DNA from 3 places in the Tardiphaga sp. 862_B3_N4_1 genome. Region 1 is predicted to be linked to each of the others. Evidence: riboswitches for the same ligand, from Rfam matches in the RefSeq annotation. Region 1 holds a riboswitch; each other region holds the start of a gene.
The links. Region 1 has a riboswitch for cobalamin ahead of AB8B02_RS00020 (DUF1636 family protein). Riboswitches for the same ligand answer to the same signal wherever they lie in the genome.
Positions count from the first base shown of each region.

Region 2: another riboswitch for cobalamin. It lies ahead of AB8B02_RS17235 (TonB-dependent receptor plug domain-containing protein); the one in region 1 lies ahead of AB8B02_RS00020 (DUF1636 family protein).
Region 3: another riboswitch for cobalamin. It lies ahead of AB8B02_RS25940 (TonB-dependent receptor); the one in region 1 lies ahead of AB8B02_RS00020 (DUF1636 family protein).

Region 1 covers NZ_JBPWQB010000001.1:4,440-6,636, forward strand. The annotation lists gene cobW (cobalamin biosynthesis protein CobW) at 1-1, opposite strand, end outside; gene cobU (bifunctional adenosylcobinamide kinase/adenosylcobinamide-phosphate guanylyltransferase) at 2-532, opposite strand; gene AB8B02_RS00020 (DUF1636 family protein) at 529-978, opposite strand; cobalamin riboswitch at 1,088-1,278, opposite strand; gene cobT (nicotinate-nucleotide--dimethylbenzimidazole phosphoribosyltransferase) at 1,378-2,197, shown strand, end outside.
Region 2 covers NZ_JBPWQB010000001.1:3,615,984-3,618,180, forward strand. The annotation lists gene AB8B02_RS17225 (O-acetylhomoserine aminocarboxypropyltransferase) at 1-215, shown strand, start outside; gene AB8B02_RS17230 (alpha/beta fold hydrolase) at 219-1,007, shown strand; cobalamin riboswitch at 1,054-1,257, shown strand; gene AB8B02_RS17235 (TonB-dependent receptor plug domain-containing protein) at 1,290-2,197, shown strand, end outside.
Region 3 covers NZ_JBPWQB010000002.1:1,821,384-1,823,580, reverse strand. The annotation lists gene AB8B02_RS25945 (alkaline phosphatase D family protein) at 1-721, opposite strand, end outside; cobalamin riboswitch at 865-1,056, shown strand; gene AB8B02_RS25940 (TonB-dependent receptor) at 1,163-2,197, shown strand, end outside.

The DNA of each region.
Region 1 (2,197 bases):
TTCAATTCTCCTGGGAACGCTTGAGCCAGAGCGGAAGCCCGGCTGCAATGAAAGCAACATTCGGCACGGCGGCCGCGATGATCTGGTTGAGCCGGCCCTGCGCATCGCGAAATGCGCGGCCGAGCGGTGTCTCCGGTACGAGGCCGAGGCCGACTTCGTTGGACACGAACACGATTGGATAGCGCGAGACATCGAGAAAACGCACGAGGCGCTTCGCCTCGATCTCCGGATCGCGCTCGGCAAACATCAGATTCGACAGCCATAGCGTCAGGCAATCCACCAGCACGACGCGGCCGACCGTCGCCTCGCGCGTCAGCGCATCGACCAGCGCCAGCGGCTCTTCCACGGTGATCCAGCCTTCGCCGCGCTGCCTGCGATGCTGCGCGATGCGGGCATGCATCTCGTCGTCACCGGCCGTCGCAGTGGCCAGATAGATTTTCGTCAGGCCGATGCCATCGACCAGCTTTTCGGCGAAGGACGACTTGCCCGAGCGCGCACCACCCAGCACCAACGTGGTAGAGGTCGCGGTCATTTCGGCGCACGCCCATCTTCAGGCGACCACCGCATCGGCGGCACGCGCGCGACCATGCCCTTGCGCAGCACCTCGGCGCGCTCGCGCCATGGCACCAGGCCGTAGTCGGCCTTCTGATAGGACTCCACGAAAGACACCAGCGCCGCGCTGCCGCTATCGGTCTGCAGATCGCCGAACAGGAACGTGTAGCCGTCAGGGCTCGTCACCGCGACGGTTGCTGGCCGCTTGCAGACGCTGAGACACTGCACCGGACGCACCATCACGGCGGCATCGCCCTCGCCGAGCGCGGCCTTCACCGCGTCGAACATGTCCGGCCCGATGATCGTGCCGGTTTCGGCGGCCTTGCAGCTGATGCACACGCTCACGACAACGGGACCAGCCGGCACAGGGCGCGGCGGTTCGACCGAAATTTGTTCGCCAGAGATATCGGCGCTGTCGTGATCCATCACATGCTCAGTTCATGCCCTCACGGGCCTACGAGCTTTGTTGGATCGCGCCGACAGCATGGCCGTCGGTTCGCTCCCGTCCGGTGCACCCCGCCCCGACGACGCCTCCAAAGCACAGTTCGTGATGGCAGGTCTCCTGGCTTGCGAGTCATAGCCTGTTGCCGCCTTCCCAAGAATTCTGAAGAATTCCCAGTGGCACCGGCGCGGGCTCGTCGCTTACAGTTGCGGGGGCAGCGCCGGCCTCAAACCGGCTTCCCTATTCACCTTCCACGCGGAAGGACCATCGCAAAAGACGCTATCTGCCGGGTGCGCCGGGGTCAACCGCGCCGACGGACTGTCGCCCGGACCTGTTGACCTTGTAGGTCGTCTTGCGTCAGTTAGGCCGCGAAAAGGAACCCTATGCCCGCTTATTCCCAGTCCTTGTGGCAGCCGCCCGCCATTGCGCCTGTTGACCCGCAGATCGCGGCAGGCATCCGCGCCGTCATCGACGGCAAGGCCAAACCGCCGGGATCGCTGGGGAGAATCGAGGACCTGGCGCTGCAGCTCGGCATGATCCGGCATCCGGGCGAGCCCCGCGGCGACAATGCCGTGCTGCTGGTCTTCGCGGGGGATCACGGACTCGTAGCCGAAGGCGTGTCGCAATATCCGTCGGCGGTCACGGTCGCGATGGTGATGACCTATCTGGCCGGCCGCGCCACGGCCAATGCTTTCGCCGCGGCCAATGACATCGGTGTGCGCGTGATCGACATCGGCGTCGCCGCCGAGCTGCCGGTGCACCCGAAGCTGGTCGATGCAAAGGTTCGCATGGGTACGGCGAATGCCGCGCGCGAGCCAGCGATGACGGCAGAGCACGCGGCCGATGCGCTGACGCGCGGCTTCAGAATCGCCGTCGGTGAGATCAAGGCCGGCGCAGACATCATCGCGCTCGGCGAGATGGGAATTGGCAACACGGCCTCATCGGCACTGGTGGTTCATCGACTCGCGCCGGCCCCCCTGGATGATTGTATCGGCGTTGGCGCCGGGCAGGATGATGCCGGCATGGCGCGCAAGCGCGCGGCGATCACGAAGGCGGCAGCACGCAGCGACGCAACTGCGCCGCTGGATGTGCTTGCCGAATTCGGCGGACTGGAAATCGCAGGCATGGCCGGAGCGATCCTCGGCGCAGCTTCGCAACGACGGCCGGTGATCATCGACGGCTTCATCTCCAGCGCCGCGGCAC
Region 2 (2,197 bases), 3.6 Mb from region 1:
AAGCGCTGAAGCTGACCAGCCATCTCGCCAATGTCGGCGACGCCAAGACACTGGTCATTCATCCCGGCAGCACCACGCATCAGCAGATGGATGCGGAGCAGCTCAAGGCCGCCGGCATCGGCGAGGAGCTGATCCGTCTCTCCATCGGCATCGAAGCCGCCGATGACATCATCGATGACCTCGCGCAGGCGCTGCGCATCTCGCAAAAGGGCTGAGCGATGCAACTCACCGTCAACGGTCACGAGACCTATATCGCGAATGGCGGCCGCGCATTCGATCCTTCCCTGCCCGTAGTCGTGATGATCCACGGCGCCGGCTTCGATCACTCGACATGGGCGCTGCATACGCGCTGGTTTGCGCATCATGGCTTCGCCGTACTAGCGCCGGATCTGCCCGGCCATGGTCGCTCGAAAGGTGAAGCGCTCACGACCATCGCCGATCTCGCAGACTGGACAGCAGCATTGATCGAGGCAGCGGGCACAAAGACTGCGCGGCTGATCGGCCATTCCATGGGCTCGCTGATTGCGCTGGAGACCGCAGCGCGGCATCCCCGTAAAGTCACGCGCCTCGACCTGATGGGCACGGCAGGGACGATGACCGTCGGCCCGGATCTGTTGAAGGATGCCGAAGCCAATCAGCACTCCGCCATCGACATGGTGTCAATCTGGGGGCTCGGCTTTCGCGCCGAACTCGGCGGCAGTCTCGCGCCGGGGTTGTGGATGCATAGCGGCGCGCAGCGCGTGCTGGAAGCCACGAAGCCGGGCGTGCTGTTCGCCGATCTCAACGCCTGCAATACATACCAGAATGCGCTGACTGCTGCGGCCCAGCTCGAAATCCCGGTCACGCTCATCCTCGGCGAGCGGGACATGATGACTCCCGCCAAGGCTGGCAAGACCCTGGCCGCCGCCTTGAAAAACGCCCGCACGGTGATTCTGCCGGGCACTGGCCACATGATGATGGTCGAGCGCCCCGACGACGTGCTCGCCGCGCTACAGCACGAGCAATAGAGTCCCCAACGCGGCGATGGCTGTTGCACCGCGCGGCGCGCTGTGCTTCCTGTCTGTCGTTATCGGTGCCTCCGCAAGGAGGTGAAACGGGAATGCGGTGCGGGGAAATATCCCCTATGCCGCGGCTGCCCCCGCAACTGTAAGCGGCCATTCCAGGTCCACAAAGCCACTGAATTTGCATCGCAGATTCGGGAAGGCGGACCGGGAGACCACCGCGAGCCAGGAGACCGGCCGGTAACGAGTTTCACACTCGTTCGACGGTGGGTCGACGGAAGGGGTTATATGACTATCCGGAATTTGGCCGCAGGCACTGCGGCCGTTGTTGTTCTGTCCTGCTCTCACAGTGCTGCGCAGTCCAGTGCCGAGCAGCTCTCCGAAATCGTAGTGACGGCGGACAGAGCACCCGAACAGCTCAATCGCACTGGCAGTTCGATTAGCGTGGTGTCAGGCGAAACCATTGCGACCAGCAATCCCGGCTCGCTGGTCGATGCGCTGCGCACCGTGCCTGGCCTCGATATCAGCGAAAATGGCGGCCCCGGCGGCACCGCGAATGTGCGCCTGCGCGGCGGCAATACCGGCCAGACCCTGGTGATGATCGACGGCATCCGCGTCAACGATCCCACGGCTGCATCGGGCGACTTCGAATTCGCCATGTTCACGCCCTCCGCCATCGAGCGCATCGAGGTCCTGAAGGGGCCACAGAGCGCGCTCTATGGCTCAGACGCCATGAGCGGCGTGGTCAACATCATCACCAAGAAGGGCTCCGGTCCTGCGCAGGTCAATGTCCGCACGGAAGCCGGCAGCTATGGCACCGTCATGACGCAGGGATCGCTGACCGGATCCAACGGTCCGTGGTCCTATGCCTTCACCGGCGGCGGTCAGCACAGCAACGGTTTCTCGCGTTACGGTTATCGTATCCCTGCCCTCGAAGCACGTTTTCCGAATCTCGAAAACGACAGCTTCGATCGCGTCGGCGGCTCGGCGCGCATCGGCTACGATGCAGGCGAAGGCATCCGGCTTGAGTCAGGCATCGTCCATTCGTTCACGCGCTCGGCCTATGATGCAGCAACGGGAACGCTTCCGGATACGCCGTCAGCGGCGACGCGTCTGCTGCAAACCGTCTATGGACGCGTCGGCATCGATTCATTCGGTGGCATTCTGACTCACAATGTCACCGTGTCGAATACGCA
Region 3 (2,197 bases), on a different contig from region 1:
CGAAGATCGGCACCTGCGCATTGAATGCGCGGACATTGTCGTCGAGTAGATTGTATTTGTGCGCGGCGCGGAATTCATCGAGCGTTTCGGCGACCTTCGCCTTCTCCGGCACCGTGATGGTGTTCTTCCAGATCGCGCCGTCAGGCAGTTTCGTTTCAGGCAGGATCGGACCATCGGCGTAGATCGTATCGCCGGAATGGATCAGGAAATCCGGGTTGTGCTTTCGCATGGTGGCATAGGTGACCATGCCGCCATCCTCGGCGTTGATGCCCCAGCCTTGGCCTGCGACATCGCCGCCCCAAACGAAAGACACATCGCGGCGATCCGCTGGCGCGGTGCGGAAGCGACCGATGACCGGCTCGCCGACGATGTCGGTATGCGAGAGATCGCGGAATTTGACGCGATAGAAGATGTCCTGTCCCGCGGGCAGATTGTCGAGCAGCAGCTTCGCCGTGAAATCGGTTTCGGGCAGCGCCGCCATCGGCGGCAACATGCGCGCATTGCTGAAGGATTCGGTGGTGGCGACTTCCACCATCATCTGCGCCGGCCGATCCGCGCGCGACCAGATCATGCCGCTGTTGATCCCGACATCGCCGGACTGAATGCCATGTGACACCACCGGGCGATCGGCGGCGCGGCTGAGATAGGGCATCGCAAGGAAGCTTGCGCCTGCTGCGGCTGAGTGCGCGAGGAAGCGACGACGGGATAAACGTAGTGCCATGGCGAACTCCTGATCCTGGCTCTGGCACCAGTGGCTCTAGGCAGATCGCTTGACGCTGCGATGACAGGTGATGCGCAATATCAACACCTGTCAGCGCACGTTGCGAGTGACTAGCAACTTGATTGACACATTTGGAAATTTCACCTTAACGTGAACGTGACGGTTCCCTTCGGGGATCAAAAGGGAATGCGGTGAGGGGGATCCCCCGATTCCGCGGCTGCCCCCGCAACTGTAAGCGGCGAGCCTGCGCCAAGAGCCACTGGGTGTTCACCTGGGAAGGCGGCGACAGGCAGTGACCCGCGAGCCAGGAGACCTGCCGCCAGTCGTGGTCACACGCGAGCACATTGGGCGGGGTGTCCTGGTGGAAGTCACACTGCCTGTTTGAAAGCGGCGGCGAGACTTGGTTTGCGGTGACGTGCCACGTAACCGCGAGTCCTGTTCATGACCTCCGTTTCTCCCGTCGCGTTGAAGCGACATGCTCCCTTACTTTATTCTGTTGCTCTCTCCTGCTTGTTGTGTCCGAGCGAAAGCTGGTCGCAAACCACACAGTCGAGCCAGACGCTCGATCCTGTCGTCGTTCAGCCGTCGGCGACGCCTCAGCGGGCACGCCGCGCCACGAACGGCAATGCATCGCGCGCTGCGCGCTCGCGGCAACAGCGCAATGTCGCCGCCAATACCGGCGCGCCGGTCGCCACGCCGACAGGCCCCGTCTTCGCGGCACCGACACTCAACCTCACCGGCACGACGTCGACGGGCAGCCGCCTTGGCCTGACGCGCCTGCAGACGCCGGCCAGCGTCGAGGTGATCTCTGCCGAGACCATGGCCGAGCGTGGCCAGCAGAATCTGATTGACGCCGTGACACAGAACGCCACCGGCTTCACCGCAAGCCCGGCGCCGGGCAATGGCAGCATCGCCTTCAACACCCGCGGCTTCACCGGCAACGGCACCGTGATGACTCTGTATGACGGCACACGGCTCTATGTCGGCTCGGGCACGCTGACCTTCCCCTATGATACCTGGTCAGCTGAGCGCGTTGAGGTGCTACGCGGCCCGGCATCGGTGATGTATGGCGAAGGTGCCGTCGGCGGCGCCATCAACGTCATCTCGAAACTGCCGCTTTGGGTGCCGCGCAATCAGGCCGAAATCTCGCTCGACAGCAACATGACCCGGCGCATTGCAGTGGATAGCGGTGGACCGATCAACAAGGATGTCGCCTATCGCATCACCGCGACCGGCAACATGTCGGACGGCTGGGTCGATCGTGACAACACCTCCAATGTCGAAGTGCATGCCGCCGTCCAGATCAAGCAGACCGAAGACATCACCTGGACGATCTCCACGGATTACGGCGATCGCAGCCCGTCGCGCTATTTCGGCACACCGCTGATCAACGGCAAGCTCGATGAATCCCTGCGCTTCAGGAACTACAATGTCGGCGACAGCAGCATCCGCTATCAGGACAGCTGGAACCAGGTA